DNA from 3 places in the uncultured Merdimmobilis sp. genome. Region 1 is predicted to be linked to each of the others. Evidence: riboswitches for the same ligand, from Rfam matches in the RefSeq annotation. Region 1 holds a riboswitch; each other region holds the start of a gene.
The links. Region 1 has a riboswitch for thiamine pyrophosphate ahead of RDQ42_RS09160 (thiamine-binding protein). Riboswitches for the same ligand answer to the same signal wherever they lie in the genome.

Region 1 (14,912 bases):
CCGCTCCGGCGACCCCATGGATGACTTTAACTGGCCTGCCGCCCAGGATCAGACTTTTTGCAGCTTGCCCTCCGCTAGTACAGTGGGGTCAGTCCTCTATCAAATTCGCGGGGCGCAGACTTTAGAAGTGGCTGTGTACAGCCGCAAAGGCACCTTTTCTACCTACAGCGAAGAATTGGATGCTTATACACTGGGCTATTTCGCAGCTGCCAACCCATCCCTAGCCCGCAAAGAAATGCGGCTCAGCCCTTCCACCGGAGGGGTTTATATCCAGATGGAGGACGGCCTTGCCCGGTTGACCGGTGTCCAAGGTGGAAAGGCGTTCCTCCCCACCGCCGAACGGCCAGAAGACCTCATCCCCTATGGCCTGCAGGTTTATGCGGGCAAAAGCCAAGGGAACCTGCGGCTGCTCACCCCCACCCGCAAAAAGGACAAGGAAGCCCAGTTCTCTCGCCCAGGTACCATCTTGCAGTATTATGACGTGTTTTCTTATACTCTTCCCGCCGATTGTGACTATGTCAAGCTGGTGCTGCGGGATTACACCAGCTTCCCCATGGAAAACGGCGCTGTACAGGCAAACAATGTGAAAAATCCCCTTCGGCTGGCAAATGCGGTTTTTACTGGAGAAAGGATCTCGGTGGGGCCGCCAGCGGAGGAACCTAGCAGCTCCATCCCATCTTCCTCCACCCCTCCTTCCAGCAGTTCAGGGAGCAACAGCACTCCTCATGGCGGCAGTGGCGGCGAAGAGGAAGACCCAGATTTGGAAAAACCGCCCAAAAAGGACAACGGTTCTTCTAGCGAAAAGGGGAAGGAGATCGCTTCCTCCTCATCCAGTTCCTCTTCCAAGACAGCTGGTGCCAAGGTGTCTAGCAGTTCCCCGAAAGCCGTTGTAAAGGCCTCTTCCCCTTCCACTAGCTCCTCCCGAAGTTCTTCCAAAACCGGGAGTTCCCCCGCTGCTGCGCCAGCTGCCACCCAACAGATTATCCTGGAAGAAGAGGCGTCCGCCCCGTCCCGGTCGGGTTTCTACTTGGCGGCGGCTGTCTACCTCTCCGCAGCTGCGGCGGGGCTCCTCCTCTTCTGGGAGAAAAAATCCCGCTCCACAGGGGAAGAAAAAGATTCGGACAACCCCTCCTGACAAAGAGAAAGCCTCCCAAAATAGGGAGGCTTTTTTGCATGTGAGTGGACAATTACCGGCCGAATACCTCGGCAATTTTGGGCATTAGTTCGCTGCTGGGGATGTGCTGAGGACACACATTCTCACAGCGTCTGCACTTGCGGCAATCAATGGCAGAGACTTCCGGGGTAGCGGTGGCATACAGCGTTTTGGCCCTCTCCATAGTGGACTGGCTGGTTGCGTTGTAGGCTTGGTAAATAGCGGGGATATTTAGGCCAAAGGGGCAGGGCATGCAATAGCTGCACCGGGTGCAGGGCACCAGGATAGAGGAATCGTAGACCTCTTTGGCATGGGCCAGCATAGCGACCTCTTTTTCGCTGAGCATGCCGACACTGGAGCGGGACGCATAGGTGAGGTTATCCTCCACCTGCTGCATCTCCCCCATACCGCTGAGCAGCAAAGAGACCTCAGGCTGGTTCCACAGGTAATCCAGAGCCCATTCCACTGGGGATTTTTCGGGGGAGAGGGCATTTTTCAGCGCATCAGAAGGTGCGGCCAGAGCCCCGCCAAGCAGCGGCTCCATAATCACTACGCCCAGCCCTTTGCCGGCGGCATAGTGGAGGCCTTCCAGCCCAGCCTGGTAGTCGGTGTTGATGTAATTGAACTGAATCTGGCAGAAATCCCACTGGTCAAAGCTGTCCACAATGGTTTTAAACAACTCCAAGTCGTCGTGGAAGGAGAACCCCATAAACCGGATTTTCCCGGCGTCCCGGGCCTTTTTCATCTTATCCAGCAGGTTGAACTTTTTCACCGTCTCCCATTTCTTTTTGTCCAAGGCGTGCAGGAGGTAAAAGTCCACATGGTCGGTGTTCAGCTTTTGCAGCTGCTCGTCCAGGATGCGGTCGAAATCCCCTTCCGCCTCAATCAGGACAACAGGGCTCTTGGTGGCCAAATACACCTTTTCCCGGTAGCCATCGGCCAAGGCTTTTCCCACCAGGGTTTCACTGGTCCGGCCGTGGTAAGGGTAAGCGGTATCCACATAGTTGACGCCGCTGTCAATGGCGTGACGGATCAGCCGGATGGCTTCTTTTTCATCAATATTGGCACTCAGAGGGACTCCGTCGGTGGTGGGCAGACGCATGGTGCCAAATCCCAGGGCGGAAATTTCAACCCCGGTATTTCCAAATTTGCGGTAATTCATAAACTGTCACCCTTCTTTCCTGTTTCTACAACTGCTTTCCTGGCCCCATCCGGCGATGGAAAGGGCTTAGACATATAGATAAAGGACAATATGCCTCCTTTATTTTACTCCTAAACGAAAAGTTTGACAAGTGTAATTTTCCAGCCAGTTCCGCCACAGGATTGCCCCTTCCGGAGAAAGAGAAAAGCCCCCGCTGTGGCGGAGGGCTCTTCCCTGTTGAATCAGAATTGGAAGTAGAATGGGGTTATTGATTGTTTTTTAGCCACTGGATGGCTGCATTGGCGTAGACCGCCGAGCCGATGGGGAACGCGCTTTCGTCGAACAGGACATTGGGGTTATGGGCGGGGAACACCTTCTCCGGGTCGGAGGGCATGGCGCCCAGGCGCAGGAAGATGCCGGGGACCTTTTCGGTGACCAGGGAGAAATCCTCCGATCCCATACCGCCGGGAAGCTCCTGGACTTTGTCCTCGCCCAGCAGGTCGCGGGTGTAGCCGACGATCTCATCCATCAAGTCGTTGTCATTCTCCAAGGGGGCGACGCCAAAGGGGTATTCCACCTCGCAGTCGCAGCGGAACGCCGACGCCACCGCTTTGGCTACCTCCACCAGGCGCTGTTTCATAAAAGTGCGGACCTTGCTGGATTTGGTTCGGATGGTGCCCATGATCATCGCCTCATCGGGGATGACGTTCTCCTTGAGCCCGCTCTGGAAGGCGCCGATAGTCATAGTGGCGGTGTCCGCCGCGTCGATCTCCCGAGCCAGAATTTCCTGGAGGGCGATGACGATGTGGGAGCCGGCGGTGATGGGGTCGATGGCGGTGTGGGGGTTGGCCCCATGGCCGCCTTTTCCTTTGACGGTGATGACAAATTTATCCGCCGAGCCGTGAGAGCCGCCTTTGGTAAAGCCCACAAATCCGGCTGGCTGGGTGACGCTGCTGATATGGATGGCCACAGCTGCGTCCACATGGGGATTTTCCAGCACGCCGGCATCAATCATCGCTTTGGCGCCGGCAAGAATCTCCTCTGCAGGCTGGAACATCAATTTAACGGTGCCGCACAACTCGTTTTCCCGATCTTTGAGGAGTTTTGCCGCACCCAGCAACATGGCAGCATGGGTGTCATGGCCGCAGGTATGGGCGGCTTCCGGGTTCTGGGAGGCAAAGGGAAGGCCGGTTTTTTCCGGCATGCGCAGGGCGTCGGTATCGGCTCGGAGCAGGATTGTCTTGCCTGGCTTGCCCACCGTGGCTACAACGCCGCTCTTGCAGATTTCCTTGGGTTCATATCCCATTTCGGTCAGGCGGTCCATGATATATCGAGTCGTCTGGGGCAGATCATTCCCCAGCTCTGGGTTCTGATGGATCGTCCGTCTGTCCTTGACGATAGTCTCTTCGATTGCTTTTGCACTTTTCAGCAGGTCATTCATTGGATTTCCGCCTTTCAGTCGTTGTGACTCTGTAATTCAGTGATCTCTCACTGTTTTACAGTTTAAAGCTTTTAATGGCTAAAGTCAAGAGATTCCCCCACCTCTTCAAATCTTTTGGATATTGTCCCAGAAAACCCTGTATTTCCACCATGGTTTCTGGTCTTTTTCTCCAAACAAGCCCGGTATTCCAGCTTTTTGGGGGATTCCCTTCCCGATCTTTCCTTTGTCATGAGGCGCGTCTATCTGCTACAATGGGGGCAGTGTGTGGCCCACGATAAGGTTCCCTCCCTGTGGGCCGCCAAGATTTTTTCAAAAGGAGTGCCCCTTTGTGGAAGTAAAAAACAAACACAAACCTTATTTGCTGCTTGCGGCGGGAATCACCTTGGCTGTCCTGCTCATCACTGGGGGTTTTTCCCTGTACCGAAGCTTTTTGCCGGGGGAAGCCCCTTCCTCCAGCACCTCCCAAGAAGAGTCATCGGAAAGCGAGAACCAAGAAAGCCTGGAGGAAGAATCCTCCTCTCAGGTAACCTCCCCTGCCCCTGGACAAGCCTCTGTGTGGGATTCCGCCGCCACCTACCAAAAGGGGGATCGGGTCCTCTACGGCGGCGTTCTTTACCAGGCCAAATGGTGGAATACAGGCGAACAGCCTGGCAAAGGGGATGGCAACCCCTGGGAAACGGTGGAAAGTCCAAGCTCCACTCCAATGCCCCCTTCCAGTTCCAGTGCAGCCCCTCCCTCCTCCTCGGCACCAGCATCCTCCTCCAGCGCGTCTTCTTCTTCCCTTCCCCCTGCCGGCTCCCCTTCGGTTGGCACACAAGGGTTTAAAGTAGTGGCTTATTATCCCTCCTGGAAGCCTAGCAGCATGGAAAAAATCCAGCACGACGTGGTGACCCACCTGATCTATGCTTTCGCCATCCCCACCAAGGAGGGGACCCTTCTCCCTTTGGAAAATGCCTATGCTGCCCAATCCCTCATCGAGGCCGCCCACCAAAAGGGGAACAAGGTCCTTCTGGGGGTGGGGGGCTGGAGTTACCAGGGCAACACCCTCCAATCGGTGTTTGAACAGGCCACCGCCACCGACGAAAAGCTCTACCGGCTAGGGGATGCCATCCTGACCATGTGCGACCAATACGGCTTCGACGGGGTGGACATGGACTGGGAACATCCCAACGTCTCAAATGGCAGCTCCAAACGGTATGAAAAACTGATGCTCTATTTAAGCGAGAAGCTCCACGCCAAGGGCAAGCTGCTGACTGCGGCGGTGCTGGGCGGCGTCTCCCCCGAGGGTACCGTCTACCGGGACGCCACCCTCGCCCACACCGATAAGGTGCTTTCCTGCGTGGACTGGATCAATGTCATGGCCTATGATGGCGGCGACGGGGAGCGGCATTCCAGCTACTCCCTCGCTGTGGCCAGCGCCACCTATTGGAAGGAGACCAGGGGTGTGCCCGCCAACAAGGTAGTACTGGGGATGCCCTTCTATGGCCGTCCTTCCTGGGCCACTTACAGCGCCATCCTGGCCGCCGACCCAGATGCCTATGGGAAGGATGTCACCACCATTAACGGGGTGGAAGTCCATTACAACGGGATTCCCACCATCCAAGACAAAACCTATTACGCAAAAAAACACCTGGGCGGGGTGATGGTCTGGGAGGTGACCCAGGACACCGCCGACCGGGAGAAGAGCCTGCTCACCGCCATTGGGGAGGCGTTGACCTGGTGATTTTCTGCCTGGTTGACAATTTCTCCCTTTTGGAGTATTCTAGTTTCGACAATAAAACCGCAAGGGGTGCTGATTTTCGGCTGAGAGCGGGCTTATGGCCTGTAACCCTGAACCTGATCCGGATAATGCCGGCGGAGGGATGCTGCACAATGCTGTGGGGGCCTGCCCCCAACAGATGCTGTATGATAAGACCGCTTGGCTTTCCGGCTGGGCGGTCTTTTGATTGTACAGCAAAAAGGAGCGAGATTTTATGCCAAACGCAAGCGTAGCTATCCAAGTTGTTCCCAAAGTCATGGACGACGCCGAGACCATCCGCATTGTGGATGAGGTCATCGCCTACATCAAATCCACCGGCCTCACCACCTTTGTCGGCCCCTTTGAGACCGCCATTGAGGGGGACTACGACCAATTGATGGAGATCGTCAAAAACTGCCAGCTCATCGCCGCCAAGGCGGGCGCCCCCGCGGTCAGCACCTATGTGCGGATCTCCTACCGGCCGGAAGGCGGTGTGTTGACCATTGACCAAAAAGTCACCAAGCACCATCAATAAGGCCGCTCCCGGAGTGCTGATCGCCCTTCTTTTGGCCGTGTGGCAGGGGCTGTCCAGCCTGGGAGTGGTCCCCAAGTACATGCTGCCCTCCCCCGCTGATGTGGTCAAGGCCTTTTTTGCCGATTTTCCCCTTCTGGTCAGCCACTCCCAGACCACCCTGGCCGAGGCCGCCCTCGGTCTCTCCTGCGCCATCTTCCTGGCCTTTGTGGTCGCCTTCTTTATGGACCGCTACTCCCTGCTGCGGCGAGCGGTTTATCCCCTCTTAGTGGTGAGCCAGACGGTTCCCACCGTTGCCATCGCCCCCCTGCTCATCCTTTGGCTGGGGTATGGCATCGCCCCCAAGGTGGTGCTCATTGTCATCACCTGCTTTTTCCCCATGGCCATCGGATTGCTGGAGGGGTTTTCCTCCGCCGATCCGGACACCATCAACCTGATGCGGGCTATGGGCAGCACCCAGAACCAGATTTTCCGGTACGTCAAGTTCCCCTCTGCCCTGCGGCAGTTCTTTGCCAGCCTGAAAATCGCCGCCTCCTACTCGGTGGTGGGGGCGGTCATCTCCGAATGGCTGGGCGGCATGGAGGGCCTGGGGGTCTACATGACCCGGGTCAAAAAATCCTATTCCTTTGACAAAATGTTCGCGGTGATCTTTTTGATCTCCGCCATCAGCCTTCTGCTGATGAAGGCCATCGACCTGCTGCAAAAGAAGGCCACGCCTTGGGACAACCTGCGCCAGCAGGAACAAGAATTATAAGGAGAATTGTATATGAAACGGATACTTGCAGCCATCCTTGCGGCTGGGCTGGCCCTTTCCCTCACCGCCTGCGGCGGGAACGGCAATTCCAGTTCCTCCGGCGAGGGGGAATCCCTCAAAGAGATCACCTTCTGCCTGGATTGGACCCCCAACACCAACCACACCGGCCTCTACGCCGCCCAGGCCCTGGGCTATTATGAGGAAGCCGGCCTGAAGGTGGAGTTTGTCCAGCCCCCGGAAGATGGAGCTCCCGCCCTGGTGGCCTCGGGCAAAGCCCAGTTCGGCATCAACGCCCAGGACACTATCGCCCCCGCCCTCATCGGCGACGCCGCCCTGCCGGTCACCGCAGTGGCGGCCATTGTCCAGCACAACACCAGCGGCATCCTCACCCTGAGCGGAAAAGGGGTTGACCGTCCCAAAGGGCTGGAAGGCCGCACCTACGCCACCTGGCAGAACCCAGTGGAACAGGCCATGATGCGGTACTGCGTGGAAAAAGACGGCGGGGATTTCTCCAAGGTCAACCTGGTGCCCAGCACCCCCACGGATGTCCTCACCAGCTTGCAGACCAACGTGGACTCCATCTGGGTGTTCTACGGCTGGGATGGCATCGCCGCGGAAGTGAAGGGCATCGATATGGATTACTGGGCATTTTCCGACATTGAGCCCACCTTTGACTACTACACCCCAGTGATCCTGGCGAACAACGCCTTCCTCCAAGAGGACCCCGAGACGGCAAAAGCGTTCCTGGCCGCCACCCGCAAAGGGTATGAATACGCCATCGCCAACCCCAGGGAAGCTGCCGACTTCCTGCTGGCAGCCAGCCCAGAGCTGGACAAAGATCTGGTTTACGCCAGCCAGGAATACCTCTCCGCCCAGTATCAGGCGGACGCGGAAGCTTGGGGGGTCATCGACCCCGCCCGCTGGGACGGCTTCTATCAGTGGCTGTGGGACAACCAGCTGCTGGAGGAGGAAATCCCCGCCGGAACTGGGTACTCCAACGACTACCTTCCCCAGTAGCCCATGAGCAAGCTTGTCGTGGAGCATGTCTCCAAATCCTTTGACGGCGTCCCCATCCTAGAGGATGTCTCCCTCCGTCTGGAAGAGGGGGAACTGGTCTGCCTGCTGGGGGTGAGCGGCGCGGGCAAGACAACCTTGTTCAACATCATCTCCGGTCTGATGGAGCCGGAAGAGGGCAAGGTCTATCTCTCCGGCGAGGAGATCACCGGCAAGGCGGGAAAGATCAGCTATATGCTGCAAAAAGACCTTCTCCTCCCCTACCGGACGGTGCTGGGCAATGTGGCCCTGCCCCTCCTCATCCGCGGGGTGAAAAAAGAGGAGGCCTACGCCGAAGCCGCCCGCCACTTTGGGGAATTCGGCCTGGCGGGGACGGAACACCGGTACCCCAGCCAGCTCTCCGGCGGGATGCGGCAGCGGGCCGCCCTCCTTCGAACCTATCTCTTTTCCCAGAACGTGGCCCTTCTGGACGAGCCGTTCAGCGCCCTGGACACCATCACCAAAGGGGCCATCCACACCTGGTATCTGGAGGTGATGGAGCGCATCCGCCTCTCCACCTTGTTCATCACCCATGACATCGACGAGGCGATCCTCCTCTCCGACCGCATTTACATCTTATCCGGCAAGCCGGGGCGGATTGTGGCGGAGCTGGCCATTCGGGAGCCCAAGCCCCGCAGCGCTCAGTTTCCACTCACCGGGGAATTCCTTCAATATAAACGGGAGATTATCCGGCTGCTGGAACTGCCACACTAAGAAAAAATCCAGGAATCTTGAAAATATTTTTTGTTGTGACACCGTTCGACAAAATATCCCTTGACGGCCCCTTTATACTGAAAGGGTTAGGAGGGATTGGTATGCCCAAGGAACAGCAGCTGGAAAACTACCGGGAGACCTTGCGGGAACTGGAGGCAATGCCCCCTTCCCCACACCGCGATTGGCTGGTTTCACTGGTCCGGGAGCAGATTGAAGCGCTGGAAAAATCCGAGAAATTCCCGGTCCACCTGTAAGATCCCCGATCCCTTCCCGCTGCAAAGCGATGAAAAATCCCGGCGAACCCAATTGGGCTCGCCGGGATTTTTCATGATTTTTATTCCACCTGGAACTGCTTCCACCGCCCCATTTTCAGATAGATAAGCCCAAAGATCAGCGAGGTGGAGGATGCCAGCGGCGCCGCCAGCCCAATGCCGCTGAGGCTTCCCGGAATGTATCGGCTTAGGAAATAAGCAAGGGGCACACGAACCATTAACGTGGAAAAAAGGCCATTTGCCATCGAGAACACCGTGCGCCCACAGCCATTGAAAAAGCCGTTCATGCAGAATACAAAGGCCACCAGCAGATAGTCGATGGAGAAGGTTCGCATATATGCAATTCCGGCGGCAGTTACCTGCGGGTCCGCTTTGAAGATGTGCAGCACCGACTGCGGGGCCAGCTGTACCCACAAAAAGAAGAGGAACCCGCATCCCAAGGCCATGGAAATGGCGATAAGCAGGGATTTTTTTGCCCGATCCGGTTGTCCGGCCCCCATGTTTTGGGCTGTGAGGGCGGAAATCGCCCCGGAAAATGCCGTAGCGGGCAGCATGGCGAAGTTGGTGAACTTGCCGGCAATGCCCACCGCTGCCGAGGTGATCACCCCCAACGAGTTGACAATGGCCGCGATGAACAAAAAGGACACGCTGACCATCGATTCCTGCAAGGAAACCGGCAGACCAATTTTCAGCAGTTTCAATGCCTTATCCTTGTACATGTGGAAGCTTTGCAGCTTAAAGTCAAAGATAAAATCCCGCCGGGTCAGGTAGAGGATGGCCAAGCACATGCTCACCGCCTGGGAGAGGATGGTGGCCAGCGCCGCGCCGGCTGGGCCCATCCCCATGCCGCCGACCATAAGAAGATCCAGGGCAATGTTGGTCAGGCAGGCGATGGAGATAAAGAGGAGAGGACTTTTAGAGTCCCCTAGCCCCCGCAGCATGGCGCTGATGGCGTTGTAGCCAAAGATAAACAGGATGCCGCAGGAGGCAATCCGCACATAGGAGAGGGCCTGTTCGAAGGCCTCCGGCGGGGTTTGCAGCAGCGATAAAACCCAAGGGGCACACAAAAACATCACTGCCGTGAAACCCACCCCCGCCGCAGCGAACATGGTCAGCATGGTGCTGATGGTCTCCTTGGTGTCTTTTTCCAGTTTGGCGCCGAAATATTGGGCGATCAGAATGGTGCCGCCCATGGTGAGGCCGGATACCATGCTGGTGACAATCTGCATCACTTGGCTGCCCACCGACACCGCTGAAATACCCGCCGAATTGGCAAACCATCCCACCACCGCCATATCCACCGCGCCGTACAGCGCCTGGACAAAGTTGGCGATCAGATAAGGGATGGCAAAGGTGATCAGCCGGCGGCCGATGCTGCCCTCGGTCAAATTGCTGCTGTTGTTCTCCACAGGGAGCCCGCCTTTCTTCCATACAATCTTTTGGGAGGGAAGCATGGCATTTGAAGCTATCCACACAAAAAAAGCTGGATAAGAATCAACCGCGGTCGATCTCTTATCCAGCACAAATCCGTCTGCTATCGCATGAGGACTCCTACCCTCCGAGTGAAATTCAGTATACCATTTTTCGCCGGGAATTGTCAAGGAACAGAGAGTTTCTCCTTCCGACAACCTTATAGAAAAAGCGTTGCGGCACATGCTCCATTGTGGTATTATTTCATCTATATCATTCTATGGGCTGGAGGGCTTTTTGTGGAAAAATTGTTACAGGATATCAAACAATGGGCGCAAAATCACCCAAAAATTGAGGGGGTTATTCTCGTTGGGTCTTGTGCGCGGGGCGATCACAAAGATGATTCTGACATCGACCTAGTCCTCCTCACCCCCAGCAAGGAGGATTTTCTTCAAAACCAGGCATTCACAGAGCAGTTTGGGACTGTAGCACGCCGCCAGACCGAGTATTATGGGGCCTGCACCTCCATCCGCGTGTGGTATGAAGGCGGGCCGGAAGTGGAGTTTGGCCTTGTAGAACCGCCGTGGATCGCCCGCCCTTTGGATGCGGGGACAATGCAGGTATTACAGGGAGGGTATCGGGTGATTTTGGATAAAAAGCAGCGGTTTCCATCTTGTGTTCCCCCACCCTATACAAGTCCCTTCAATAAATAGAAGGATGCCGTTAACGGCATCCTTCTATTTGTTGCCTTATTCTGCCAATACTACCGGTTCAGCTTGAGGACGGTGTCCGCAACCACATCAACTGCGCGGGCCAAATCCTCGTATTTGCTGGATTCCTCCGGCGAATGGCTCACCCCGTTTTTGCTGGGGATGAAGACCATCACCGTATCCATCTCTTCCGAGAGAAGGTGGGTGTCATGGGTTGCGCCGCTGAGCATCCGCTGGCAGCTGTACCCAGCAGCCTTGCAGGATTCTTCCAAGAGATCCAGGAGTTCTGGGCTCATGGCGCCGGGCAGAATGTTGACCAGCTGTTCCACTGTGTAGCTCACCCCAGTTTCTTGGGAGACCTCCTCCAGTTTTTCCTTCATCTTGGCAACCACATGGTCGATTTTCTCCTTCTCGGCCGAACGGCAGTCCAACACCCATTCCACTTTGCCTGCAATGGTGTTGAGGGCATTGGGGTACACTTGGAAATAGCCAACCGTCCCCACAGTGCCTCCGCCTTCTTCCCGGGCCCATCCGGGGATGCAGCTCACCACTTTGGCTGCCGCCTCCACCGCGTCTTTACGCATATTCATAGGGGTGCTTCCCGCGTGGTTGGATTCGCCCACCATTTGCACCCGGTACCGCTGCAAGCCGGCAATGCAGTCTACAAGGCCCAGCTGGGTTCCAGTGGCGTCCAGCACAGGACCCTGTTCAATATGGATTTCGATAAAGCACTTGACCTTGCTGGGGTCGATGCGGCAGTCTTCGATCTTATCCGGGTCGAGGCCAAACCGGCGGATGGCCTCATAGATGCTCTCCCCCTCGCTGTCCTTCAGGGATTTGAGTTCCTCCAACGTCCAGCGGCCCAGCATGGCCTTGCTGCTGACAAAGCACACCCCGTAGACAATGCCCTCCTCGTCGTTGGTGGCCACCACCTCCAAAGGGTGCTTCAGCCCCACGCCGCTCTCCTTGACCAACCGGGCGATCTCTATGGCAGAGACCACCCCGGCAATGCCATCATAGGCCCCGCCAGACTTCACTGTGTCATAGTGGGATCCGATGAGGATGGCCGGGGCATCCGGGTCTTCCCCCTCCAGCCGGCCGATGACTGCCCCCGAGTTATCCACCCGCACGGCAAGGCCGATCTCCTCCATTTGCTGTTTTAAGTACTCCACGGCCTGCCGCGCTTCCTTGGTAAAGGGAAGCCGGGTGACGCCCTCGCCTGGGGTTGCGGTGAACTCCCGCAAGGTTTCCAAATGGTTTTGAAGCCGTGCTGTCAACTGAGTCAAATCCTTCATGATCGTATCTCCTCCCCTTTAAAATTGCAGGATTTATTGCCTTAAATATACCATATTTTCTCCCAACAAGCAATCCAAATCAGGCAGATTCCACAAGAATCCGCCAACCTTAGAAATTCCCTTGTTTTCTTTGCCGGACCGCTGTTATCTTGTGGGGAAATATGGTAAAATAGAATTTGTATATGTTTGCCCACCCCAGCCGCAGCGCCAAAACTGCGGCCTTCATACAAAAGGAGAACAAAAAACATGAGCAAAGTAACCTGGAAACCGGCGGCTCTGATGGCCCCCGTCCCCCCTGCCCTGGTATCCTGTGGCACGGTGGAAGAACCCAACTGCCTGACCATCGCCTGGACTGGCATCGTGAACACCAACCCGCCCATGACCTACATCTCGGTGCGGCCCACCCGCCATTCTTACCATCTGATTAAGGAATCGGGGGAGTTTGTCATCAACCTGACCACCAAGGAGCTGCTCCGGACTGCCGACTGGTGCGGGGCCCGATCCGGCGCCAAATATGATAAATTCAAAGAAAAAGGGCTGACGGCGGAGCCCGCCACCATTGTCTCCGCCCCGATGATCGCCCAGAGCCCGGTCAGCCTGGAATGCAAAGTCCGCTCGGTGACTCCCCTTGGCACCCACGATATGTTCCTGGCGGACATTGTGGCAGTCAATGTGGATGAAAAATACATCGACGAAACCGGCAAACTCCGGCTGGAGCAGTGCGGCCTGGTGGCCTATGCCCACGGTTCCTATTATGCCATCGGCAAAAAGATGGGCTACTTTGGCTATTCGGTGAAGAAACACGTCTCCCGCAGCAAGCTGCCCCCCAAAACCGGGAGAAAGAAATAACCCTGTCTATTATCACAAGCAAAGGATGAAGAAAACACTATGATCACTGTTTCCAACCTGAGCCTCCAATTTGGCGGGCAGAAGCTGTTCAGCGACGTCAACCTCAAATTTACCCCCGGCAACTGCTACGGCATCATCGGGGCCAACGGCGCAGGCAAATCCACTTTTTTGAAGATCCTCTCCGGTGCGTTGGAACCCTCTACCGGCACGGTGGAGATCCCCGCCGCCCAGCGGATGAGCGTCCTCAAACAGGACCATTACGCCTACGATGAGTACAATGTCATCCTCACTGTCATCATGGGCAACGAGCGGCTCTACCAAATCATGCAGGAAAAGGACGCCCTCTACGCCAAGGAGGATTTCTCCGATGAGGATGGGGTCCGCGCCTCCGAACTGGAAGGGGAATTCGCCGAGATGAACGGCTGGGACGCCGAGACCGAGGCCACCCAGATTCTCCAGGGATTGGGCATCGGGACCGATCTCCTCTATGCCCAGATGTCCAGCCTCACCGGCAGTGAGAAGGTCAAAGTCCTTCTGGCCCAAGCCCTCTTCGGCCACCCGGACATCATCCTGTTGGACGAGCCCACCAACGGCCTGGACATTCAATCCATCAACTGGCTGGAAGACTTCCTCCTGGACTTTGAGGGGACAGTCATCGTGGTCTCCCACGACCGCCACTTCCTCAACGCGGTCTGCACCCACACGGTGGACATCGACTACAACAAAATCAAGCTCTACGTGGGCAACTACGATTTCTGGTATGAATCCAGCCGGATTATGCAGTCGATGATGCGGGATCAGAACAAAAAGCGGGAGGACAAAATCAAGGAGCTGCAAAGCTTCATCGAGCGGTTCTCCGCCAACAAATCCAAATCCAAGCAGGCCACCAGCCGTAAAAAGCTGCTGGACAAGCTGACCGTGGAGGAGATGCCCGCTTCCAGCCGGCGTTACCCCTATGTGGCCTTCCAGCAGGATCGGGAAGTGGGCAAGGATATCTACTTCATGGATCGGGTCTCCAAGACGGTGGACGGGGTTCAGGTGCTGAACAACGTCTCCTTCCGGGTCAACAAGGGGGATAAAATCGCCTTCATCGGCGAGAACGAGATCGCCCTCACCACCTTGTTCAAAATCATGGCCGGCGAATTGGAACCGGATTCCGGTGAGACCAAATGGGGCGGCACCGTGACCACCTCCTACTTCCCCCAGGACAACTCCGCCTTCTTTGAGGGGTGCGACCTCTCCATCATGGAATGGCTGGCCCAGTTCTCCACCGACGAACATGAAAGCTACCTGCGGGGCTTTTTGGGCCGGATGCTCTTCTCTGGGGACGAGGCACTCAAACCGGTCAAGGTCCTCTCCGGCGGCGAGAAGGTGCGCTGCATGCTCTCCCGGATGATGCTGGCGGGCTCCAACGTCCTTCTTCTGGACCAGCCCACCAACCACCTGGATCTGGAGTCGATCACCGCCCTCAACAACGGGCTCATCGACTTTAAGGGCAATGTCCTCTTTACCTCCCATGACCATCAGTTCATCCAGACCATTGCCAACCGAATCATCGAGATAACCCCCGATGGGGTCATTGACCGGATGTCCACCTTTGACGAATACCTGGAATCCAAAGGACTCGCCCGGCAGTAAGGGGAACCACTCAAATCCATCCAAAGAAAAAAGGCATCCTCCCATAGACGGGTGTCCGTAAAACAGTTAATCCTCCGTATGGCTTAGACCATACGGAGGATTTGTTTATGTCTAATCTTCAAACTTGCTGGCGGCAAACGGTTTGTCAAAACCGTTTGCGGACGGCAAGTCCACAAGGGATAGCCGCATAAGCGGCGCAAGGGGGGTGTAGC
Region 2 (4,988 bases), on a different contig from region 1:
ATGGCCGAGGAGAGGGTGCAGCCGGTTCCATGGGTGTTGGGGTTGTCCACTTTGCGGCCGGGGAACCAAATGGGGCAGTCCTCATAATAGAGGAGGTCGTCGGCCCGGTATTCCTGGTGGCCTCCCTTGATGAGGATGGCCCCCCGGCAGAAGAGGGCGATCTGTTCCGCCGCCCGCTCCATATCCCCATTGGATTGAATCGGTATCCCGGAAAGGCATTCCGCCTCGGGGATGTTGGGGGTGATCACATCCGCCAGGGGCAGAAGGCGGGTCTTGAGGGCCTCCACCGCATCCTCATTGAGGAGGCGCCCCCCGCTGGTGGAGACCATCACCGGGTCCACCACGATGTTCTTTGCCTCATATTCCTCCAGCTTGTCGGCGATGGCGGCGATGATCTGGGCGTTTGCCACCATGCCGACCTTCACCGCGTCCGGGCGGATATCTTGGAACACGCAGTCGATCTGCTGGGCCACAAAGTCTTTGTCCGCCTCCAGCACCCCATACACCCCGGTGGTGTTCTGGGCTGTCAGGGCGGTGATAGCTGTCATGGCGTACATGCCGTGGGCGGCGATGGTTTTGATGTCGGCCTGGATGCCTGCGCCGCCGCTGCAATCCGACCCTGCGATGGAAAGCACTTTATACATACTGCTACAACCTCTTTTCTATTCTGGGGGGAGCTGTTCTCCCCCATGCTGCAAATCCAGAAGCTCCTCCAGGCTTTGGAGGAAACGGTCGCTGTATTCTTCTGCCTCCGCCCGGCGGGGGGCGCCCCAAGGGTCGGCGACGCCGACGGTGCGGCAGCCGGCCTCTTTTGCGGTTTTCAAGGCGTGGGGAGCGTCTTCAAACACCGCCGTCTCCCCGGGGAGGCAGCCCAACAGCTCCACTGCCCGGCGGTAGAAGGCCGGGTCGGTTTTGGGGAAGCCCAATGTCTCACAGGTGTACACCCCTCGGAAGAAGTCCAAAATCCCCAGCCTTTCCAGCAAGCGCCGGGCCAGGCCCTCATCCAATGCGGTGCCCACAGCCATGGGATATCCCGCCGCCTTGCACCGCCGCAGCAGTTCTGATGCACCGGGCTTGAGATCCACCCGAGTGAGGTAGGTGTCCTCTGCCATCTGGGTCACGGCGGCGATGACCTCCCCCACCGTCATGGAGAGACCGTATTCCCGGATCATATATTCGGCGGACTGGGTGAAGCTCATCTCCTCAAACTTCCCCACCAGCCCCTCTTCCGGGGTCTTGCCCTGGGCGATGAGAAAATCCCGGCCGATGTTCTTCCACACCCAGTTGGAATCCACCAAGGTGCCGTCCAGATCGAAGAGCAGCCCCTGAATCATCGGGCCACCATCTGGTCGGAAAGGGCCCGAAGCTCTTCTGCGGCGGCCCGGGGATCGTCCTGGGCAAAGATGGCCGAGACCACCGCCACGCCGTCCACCCCGCATCCGGAGAGCTCCAGCAGGTTTCCGGCGTTTATGCCGCCGATGGCCACCACCGGGATGTCAACCGCCTCGGCCACCGCCTGTAGCTCCTCCCGGCTCAAAGCCCGGGTGTCCTTTTTGGTGGTGGTGGCAAAGGCCGCCCCGGTGCCGATGTAGTCCGCCCCGTCAGCCTGGGCTTTTTTCGCCTGTTCCGGGGTCTTGCAGGAGACGCCTATAATCTTATCCGGGCCCAGCAGCTGCCGGGCTTTCGCCGCGGCCATGTCCTCCTGGCCCACATGGACACCGTCGGCGTTTACCGCAAGGGCAACCTCCACATTGTCGTTGATGACAAAGGGCACATGGTACCGGCTGGTGACCTGCTTCACCTCTTTGGCCAGGGCGATAAACGCCTCCTGGTCCAATTCTTTTTCCCGCAGCTGGACAAAGGTCGCCCCGCCCAGAATGGCCTCCTCCACCATTTGGACAAGGGAGCGGCCGCGCAGCCAGCTGCTATCGGTCACGGCGTACAGCCGCATAGCGTATTTGGTGGTATTCAATGTTGGTTCCTCCCATCCACTGTTGATCATCGAGCAAACTCATGGCGTCCATGAGGTAGGTGCGGAAGCTCCCGGTGCCTTCCCCCTCCCGGAGGCGGGCAGCGGCAATCTCTCCACACAGCCCCATGGATGAAACTGCACCGGCCGCCGCCATGGCAGGCTTGTCCGGGCAGGCTGCCAAAAATGCCCCGCACACCGCCGAAAGCATGCAGCCAGAACCGGTGATGCGGGAGAGCATGGGGTGCCCACCCCGGATCACATAGGCCCCTTCCCCGTCGGCCACCAGGTCGATGACCCCGGTGATGGCCACTGCCGCCCCGGTCTGGGCCCAGAGCTGCTGGGCCAGGGCAATCCCCTCCGGGATGGTCTCCTCGGTGACGGCGTCCAGTGCCCCGGCATCCACCCCTTTGCCCTGGGAGCGGATGTTCAAAAGGGCCTTGACCTCCGAGATATTCCCCCGGATGAGGGAGAACTGCACCTCCCGAAAAAGCTGTTCCGCTGCCCCCCGGCGGAAGGGGGAAGCCCCCACCCCCACCGGGTCCAGCACCACCGGATGGCCCAGTTGATTGGCCTGTTTCCCGGCGGCAGCCATAGCTGGTAGAGTCCCGGCGTGGGGGGTGCCCAGGTTGAGGACCAAGGCATCGCACCCGGCGGTGATGGCCGCGGCCTCGGCCAGGTCATCGGCCATGATGGGGGAACCCCCGCAAGCCAGCAGCATGTTGGCGCAATCCCCCGCGGTGACATAGTTGGTGATGCAGTGCACCAGGGGATTTTTCCCCCGCACCCTGTGAATCAGTGCTTCCATTGGTCTCTCCCCCCTATTGCGCGGCATAGGACATGTCCCAAAACCGCATCTCATGCTGGCTGGACACCCGGAAGATGCCGGCCAGTTCCTCTTTGCGCTCCCGGGAGTACCCGTCGCATAGCTGGTCGGCAAAGGCGGCCCAGCGGCTGCATTTTTCCGCGTACCGTTCCGAGGCGTAATCTGCCAGCCAATCCCCATATGGGCTCTGTGTGAGGACGTCCGGGCTGCGCTTCACCACCTCCTTTGCGATGTAAAGGTAGCTGAGCATGCAGGGCAGCACCGCCATCAGCGCCTCGGCCAGGCCCCGGCTCGCCATCTCCAGCATAAAGTCGGTGTAGGCTTTGTTCTCCGGCAGGGGCGCTATCTCGTCCACACGGTCGGGGTCGATGCCGTAGCGCCGCAGGTATTTGACCCGGGTGAACGACTCGTCGTTGATCACCACCGAGAGCACGTCGTAAAACAGCTGCATCTCCCGCAGGGTTTCGGCGCGGTACATGGCCAGGGCGAACACCCGGGCGTATTCCTTTAAATAGATACTGTCCTGAACCATATAGGTCTCAAACTGCTTGGGGGTCAGCGTCCCCTCCTCCGCCCCCTTGACAAAGGGGTGGACAAGGTAGCCCTCCCACAGGTCTCTACTGCCCGCTATGGCTTGTTCCATCATCTTCACGGCGATTCCTCCTTGTGTTGTCCCCGGAAAACGGCCAAACAAAAAGGGGATGCGCAGGTGCATCCCCTAGACTGGCGTTGGCGATTCCTACGTTGGCATTATCCAAATCAGGTTCCGGGTCGAGGCCGCAGTTGGCCTCCTCTCAGCCCGCAGGCGCGAGCTCCCCGTTTGTATTGTTCCGGATCATCCGGATTTCTGCTACCAGTATACCACCAAAGGCTGGGGAGCGTCAATTTTTGGGGCGTATTTTTCCAGATTTTCCACTTCAAGAGGAAAATTTCCAACAAATTCATAAAAACCCCTCTTTTTTCACATCCAGGGGATTTTTCCGCGGGAGGATTTTATGCTATAATGGTCGCAGAGCGATTATTGGTGAAAAACACTTCCCGCCGCTAAGCGGCACCTGATTTTTTCCAGTTTGTGTGAACTCTATGCTGGAACAAATCGCGGCGTGATAATTCTATCGAGGGGGAAAGCCCACCTGCCGCACCACAAGGTTGTGATTCTTCGGGCTTGCCCTTGGAAGGCGGCGCCGGGCTTTTTCCGGCCCCCACAAAAAAGCCCCCAAAGCGATTATTCGAATGTCAGCCCCGTCCACATGGGCGGCGGCTTGGATTTGACCAAAGGAGAATTTTGATGGAAGAACAGTATTTGAAGTATGTACCGGTCTTTAAGGCGCTGTCTGACGAGACCCGGCTGCAAATTTTGGACATGCTGTCCAGCAAGGAGATGTGCGCCTGCAAGATTTTGGCGCCCTTCCACATCAGCCAGCCCACCCTCTCCTACCACATGCGCATCCTGATGGAAAGCGGCCTGGTCACCAGCCGCAAGGAGGGTCCCTGGGTCTACTACCGGATGGACCCCCGCCGGATGGAAGAGGTTCAGCAGTTTTTAGCCGCCCTCGCAAAAGACAAGGAATAGCCCCTTTTCTCCTGTGGGCTTCTGCGCGGGAAACGGGGAAAAACTCCAGGCGGCTTTCGCTTTTGTGGCGGGGCCGCCTTTGCTGTCCCTGCCAATACCGGTTATCTGCGAAAAAACGGCCCTTTCTCTCAAAAAGTTGCACAAATAATCTTGCAACCAAAGAGGATTCCCGGTATACTAGAAGAAGGATTTCATGTTAAATTTATAACAATAAAAGCATTTTATGCAGAGGAAGGAAGTACACCATGGAAATTTCTGTTTGCATCGGCAGCTCCTGCCATCTCAAAGGCTCTTACGACATCATCAACCTGCTCAAAGAACAGATCGCCAAGCACCATCTGGAGGACAAAGTGGTCCTGAGCGCCTCCTTCTGCCTGGGCTGCTGCAGCGCCGACGGCGTCTCGATGAAGGTCGGCGACCAGGTGCTCACCGGCGTCACCGCCGCCAACTTCCAGGGCATCTTTGACAAGCACGTGCTGGAGGCGCTGAACTGATATGGAATCCATCGCGGAGATCATCATCCGCTGCACCCCCCACGCCATCTTGGCCATGGATACCAACCTGGCCATCCTACAGGTCAACGACGCCTTCTGCCAGCTGTTCGGCCAGCCCAGCTCCAG
Region 3 (4,988 bases), on a different contig from region 1:
CGGAAGTGGGCCACCGTTTCCACAATGCCGGCGTCGGCGTGGAAGGCGTTTTGAATCAATTCCTCCCCGTAACCGGTAGTCACCACCCCACGGATGGCCACCCGGTCCCCGCAGAGCCGGCGGACCTCGGTCAATTGCCGGCGAACCAGCTCCACCGGGTTGCCCTGGTTGGAACTGTAGTACTGGTATAAAATTTCCGCCTCCTGGCCGATGAGCACCAGCTTGGTGGTGGTGCTTCCACAGTCAATGCCCAGGTAAGCAGATCCCTCATAGCTGGATAGATCCCGCTCCTCCACCGTGGCAGAGCTGTGGCGGCGGGAGAATTCTTCGTATTCTCCCCGGTTTTGAAAAAGCGGCTCCAGATACCGGCCGCTGTGGCTCTCCTCTGAAGCGCTCTTTATCCGTTCCATCACTTGAGAGAGGGTGGTCTCCGGGGCATTTTCATCGGCGTAAACCGCAGTGCCGATGGCCACGGCGTACTGGCTCCACTCGGGGAAAAAGGCGTGGTCAGCATCCAGTTTCAACGTCTCCTGGAACCGTTCCCGCAGGCCCTTCAAAAAGTAAAGCGGCCCCCCGAGGAAGACCACCTTCCCCTCGATGGGGCGGCCCTGGGCCAAGCCGGTGATGGTCTGATTGACCACCGCCTGGAAGATGCTGGCGGCCAGATCCTCCTTGCGGGCCCCTTGGTTGAGAAGGGGCTGGATGTCGGTTTTAGCAAACACCCCGCACCGGGAGGCAATGGGGTAGATCCGGGTGTGCTGCAAGCTCAATTCATCCAGTTCATCGGTGGTGACATTTAATAAAGTCGCCATCTGGTCGATAAACGCGCCGGTGCCGCCAGCACAGCTGCCGTTCATCCGCTCCTCTACCCCGCCGGTGAGGAAGAGGATCTTGGCGTCCTCTCCCCCCAGCTCAATGACCGCATCCGCATCTATACCGAAGTAACGGATGGCCTGTCCGGTGGCAAACACCTCCTGGATAAACTGCATTCCAATCAGTTTTGCCACCCCAAACCCCGCAGAGCCTGACACTGCCGCGTGAAGAGGCTGGTCTCCCACCACCTGGCGGGCGGCCTCCAGCAATTCCGCCGTTTTCTGCCGCACCTGCGAAAAATGGCGTTCATAACGCCGCCATAAAATAGCATCCCCATCCATGATCACCACTTTGACCGTGGTGGAACCGATGTCAATTCCCAGTTTAAGGCCCATAGCCGACCCTCCAATTACAGAACACTTCATCTTTTCACTATGTCAAATACTCACAAATAATTTAGACCGTTTTTGGGAAAATTCTGGTTTTTTTGTGTTATTTCAACATTTTCTATGTGCCCCCATTATACTAATTAAAAAGGAATAGTCAAGAACAGCATGTAACCGATATTTGTCCAAAGTATAAAGATTCTGTTAATTTTTTGCCGTATTTCGACTTTTTTTGCCCATTTCTGTAACAGTTGGTTACATTTTTTCCGTTTTCCCTTGACAAGGTCAGCACAACTGGATATCCTAAATAGGAACAATTGCATCCGGGGAGCTTGCGCAGCAGGCTGAGAGGAGACGTAATGCCGTCTCGACCCGCTAACCTGATACGGATAATGCCGGCGGAGGGAGCTTTGATCGTGATTTTCTGCCGCCATTCCGCTATTGGGATCGGCGGCTTTCTCTTTACCTCCCGGCATTTTCAAAAAGGGGGACTTTTTATGCAGCATTCTGTCAAAAAGCTGGCCACTGCCGGCCTGCTGACCGCCCTGGGGGTGGTCTGTTCCGCGTTCTACATCCCGGTGGGGGCATCTAAGTGCTTCCCCATTCAACATGCGGTCAATGTGCTGGGAGGTGTCATCCTTGGCCCGGGATATGCCGTTGCCATGGCCTTTGCCACCTCGCTGATCCGAAACCTGATGGGCACCGGGAGCTTGCTTGCCTTCCCCGGCAGCATGGTGGGGGCCCTGCTGTGCGGTCTCCTCTACCAGAGAACCCATAAGATGTGGGCCGCCTTCCTGGGGGAGACGGTGGGCACCGGCATCCTGGGCGGCCTGCTCTGTTACCCAGTGGCCACCCTGCTCCTCGGCAAAGAGGCTGCCCTTTTTGCCTATGTGCTCCCCTTCTTGATCAGCTCGGTGGGCGGCGCTCTTCTATCAGTGGCCTTCCTCACCGCCTTAGATCGGACCAAGGCCCTCGACCAGGTGAAACACAGCTTAGGGGTGTAACCTTTCCTCAAAGAAAAGCGTAGGCATTCCCACACAATATCCTTTTCCACAAAGAAACGGCATAGCTTTAAGCTATGCCGTTTCTTCAAATATTCAAATCTGTTTGAGAGGGCCGCCCAGGGTCAGCCCCTTTTTCAGCATCTGCTAGTTGCTGTGGCGATCCAGCCACTGGATGGCACAGTGGGCTAGAGCAGCAGTACCCAGGTGGAAGCAGTCCTCGTTGAACAGGACATTGGGGTTGTGGCCGCGGCGCACTTGGGCCGGGTCCTCCACCTCAGCGCCCAGGTACAGGAAGGTGGCGGGCACCATCTGGGTGACCAGGGCAAAGTCCTCAGAGCCCATCTCCGGCTCCCGGGTGCAGAGCTTGTCGGCAGGGACCAAATCCCCCAGGTAACCGACGATCTCCCGGGTGAATTCCCCGTCGTTGATCAGCGGGCAGACGCCGGAAGTGAACTCCACTTTGGCCTCGGCCCGGAACTTTTTGGCAGTGTCCTCACACAGCTCCACTGTGCGCTGTTTGATAAAGTTGCGCACATCGTTGTTGAAGGTGCGGATAGAACCCCGCAACACAGCAGATTCCGGCAGGATGTTTCCAGCGTCGCCGGCCTGGAAGGCTCCGATGGTCAGAACGCAGGGCTCCAAGGGGTTGACCTCCCGGCTCACCAACTCCTGGAGGGTGAGGACGACATGGGCGCCAATGTTGACCGGGTCCACCGCAGCGTGGGGATAGGCGCCGTGGCCGCCTTTGCCCTTGATGGTGATGGTGAACATGTCAGCCGACGCGCCGGAAGGGCCTTCCTTATAGGAGATCATGCCGCAGGGCAGGCCAGAAGAGGCGATGTGGGTAGCCAGGGCCGCATCCACGTGGGGATTCTCCATAACGCCGGCATCAATCATCGCCTGGGCGCCGGTGAAAATCTCCTCCGCGGGCTGGAACATCAGCTTGACGGTGCCCTTCAGCTCCTTCTCATGCTCCTTGAGGATTTTTGCCGCACCCAGCAGCATAGCGGTGTGGGTATCATGGCCGCAGGTGTGGGCATAGCTGTTGCAGGAGCGGAATTCCAGGTCGGTGTCCTCCTCCATGGGGAGGGCATCCATATCGCCCCGCAGCAGAAACACCTTTCCAGGGTTGCCCACTGTGGCGACGATGCCGCCCTTGCAGATTTCCTTGGGCTCATAGCCCATTTCGGTCAGTTTTTCCATGACGAATTTTGTGGTGTTGGGCAGTTCATCCCGGATTTCCGGGTGCTGGTGCAGGTAACGCCGGTTGGCGATGATCTCGCTCTCCAACTCTTTGGCTCTTTGTAAAATCGGATTCATACTAGTACCACCTTTCCCATTGTTGTCCAAAATCTTCTGATTCCATTATAGCTTTTTTGGTGGTTCCGGTCAAAATGTAAAATGCATAAATTCTTGCATAACATTTGCACATATCCGCTATTTCTCCGGTGACTTTCCCGGAATTGGGGGAGAGAACTCTCCGTTTTCCCCAAATCCAACTCTGCTGTGAAGGATTGCTTTCATTTTCCATCCCATTGAAACTGGGTCAGATCCACCCGGTTATCTGGGCCGACTGCGACTCCCTCGGCCTCCAGGCGGCCCTGTTGGACGCCTGGGCCACCAAATGCCGGGGCGGGGGACAGCTCCCCTCTGCGATTGAGCACCCGGTGGCAGGGGACTTCAAAATAGGGGCAGCGGCGCATCGCCTCCCCCACTGCCCTGGCGGCTCGGGGACTGCCTGCCAGGAAGGCGACCTGCCCGTAGGTAGCCACCTTTCCCGGCGGAATCCGCTCTACGATCTGGTACACGCGGGTAAAAAATCCCTCTTCCACAACCAATTCCTCCAAAAAACAGGACGGGAATTCTCCCCCGCCCCAAATTGTTTCATTTTGGTTAGCCCTTCATCAGTTCCTCCCAAGCGGCCAGGTACTCCTCTTTGTTTTTGTACACCGGCTGGTAGGATTCTACAATGGCTTTGGCCTCCGCCGCGCCGTCCCACAACAAATCGATAACCGTCATAGCCATAGCTTTAGCGGGGACGATGTAGAACATCTCCGGGTCGACAATCTGGTAGTCGCTGCTGTGGCCCCGGCCCACTGCGCCGCCGATGTAGGGGTGGATACCCGGCATCAGGTGCATAATATCGCCAAAGTCGCTGCTGCCGGTGGTGTGGCCGTTGTTGACCACGTGGTCCGACCCCACCAGCGGGGTGACATTGGCCTCAAACAGCTGGTTCATCCGCTTTTCGTTCATCCGGGGCATATAGCCGGGGATTTCCTGGATGACCACCTGGGCTCCCACTGCATCAGCGCCGGCTTTGAGCGCCCGATTGACCTTTTTGGAGGCGTCCAGCACCCCTTCCATGGTCTTGCCGCGGATGTAGGTCTCGATCCGCACATCGGCAGGGACGACATTGACCAAATCCCCGCCTTTGGTGATGATGGGGTGAACCCGGATGGTATCCTTGTCCTGGAAGGTCTCCCGGTTGGCGTTGATGGCGGCAAGGCCGATCTGGGCCGCATTGAGGGCGTTGATGCCCAGGTGGGGTGCACCGCCTGCATGGGCCTCTTTGCCCAGGTAGCGGACAAACTTCACCACAAACCCAGTGCTGGTGTCGGCCATCTCGATCTTGTCGCCGGTGGTGCCGTGGACCATCATCGCCAGGTCGATGTCGTCAAAATACCCATCTTTGATCATGTTCTGTTTGCCGCCGATGTAGCGGATCTTCCCCTGGTCGATGAGGCTTTGCCTCCACTCAATTTCCACCGCCTCCTCAGCGGGGACC

Region 2: another riboswitch for thiamine pyrophosphate. It lies ahead of tenA (thiaminase II); the one in region 1 lies ahead of RDQ42_RS09160 (thiamine-binding protein).
Region 3: another riboswitch for thiamine pyrophosphate. It lies ahead of thiW (energy coupling factor transporter S component ThiW); the one in region 1 lies ahead of RDQ42_RS09160 (thiamine-binding protein).

The regions. Positions count from the first base shown of each region.
Region 1 covers NZ_CABRJC010000022.1:13,543-28,454, forward strand. The annotation lists gene RDQ42_RS09140 (hypothetical protein) at 1-1,135, shown strand, start outside; gene RDQ42_RS09145 (aldo/keto reductase) at 1,188-2,315, opposite strand; gene RDQ42_RS09150 (M20 family metallopeptidase) at 2,560-3,735, opposite strand; gene RDQ42_RS09155 (glycosyl hydrolase family 18 protein) at 4,064-5,458, shown strand; TPP riboswitch at 5,511-5,615, shown strand; gene RDQ42_RS09160 (thiamine-binding protein) at 5,709-6,008, shown strand; gene RDQ42_RS09165 (ABC transporter permease) at 5,977-6,759, shown strand; gene RDQ42_RS09170 (ABC transporter substrate-binding protein) at 6,772-7,776, shown strand; gene RDQ42_RS09175 (ABC transporter ATP-binding protein) at 7,780-8,526, shown strand; gene RDQ42_RS09180 (hypothetical protein) at 8,628-8,780, shown strand; gene RDQ42_RS09185 (MATE family efflux transporter) at 8,861-10,207, opposite strand; gene RDQ42_RS09190 (nucleotidyltransferase domain-containing protein) at 10,508-10,921, shown strand; gene RDQ42_RS09195 (M20 family metallo-hydrolase) at 10,972-12,213, opposite strand; gene RDQ42_RS09200 (flavin reductase family protein) at 12,460-13,062, shown strand; gene RDQ42_RS09205 (ABC-F family ATP-binding cassette domain-containing protein) at 13,102-14,700, shown strand.
Region 2 covers NZ_CABRJC010000018.1:43-5,030, reverse strand. The annotation lists gene thiD (bifunctional hydroxymethylpyrimidine kinase/phosphomethylpyrimidine kinase) at 1-644, opposite strand, end outside; gene RDQ42_RS08440 (HAD family phosphatase) at 663-1,334, opposite strand; gene thiE (thiamine phosphate synthase) at 1,331-1,972, opposite strand; gene thiM (hydroxyethylthiazole kinase) at 1,926-2,777, opposite strand; gene tenA (thiaminase II) at 2,791-3,441, opposite strand; TPP riboswitch at 3,516-3,624, opposite strand; gene RDQ42_RS08420 (helix-turn-helix transcriptional regulator) at 4,084-4,368, shown strand; gene RDQ42_RS08415 ((2Fe-2S) ferredoxin domain-containing protein) at 4,614-4,862, shown strand; partial or broken gene RDQ42_RS10005 (PAS domain-containing protein) at 4,864-4,988, shown strand, end outside.
Region 3 covers NZ_CABRJC010000002.1:246,964-251,951, reverse strand. The annotation lists gene RDQ42_RS02580 (acyl-CoA dehydratase activase) at 1-1,208, opposite strand, end outside; TPP riboswitch at 1,514-1,623, shown strand; gene thiW (energy coupling factor transporter S component ThiW) at 1,697-2,203, shown strand; gene RDQ42_RS02570 (M20 family metallopeptidase) at 2,348-3,523, opposite strand; gene RDQ42_RS02565 (MGMT family protein) at 3,724-4,035, opposite strand; gene RDQ42_RS02560 (amidohydrolase) at 4,097-4,988, opposite strand, start outside.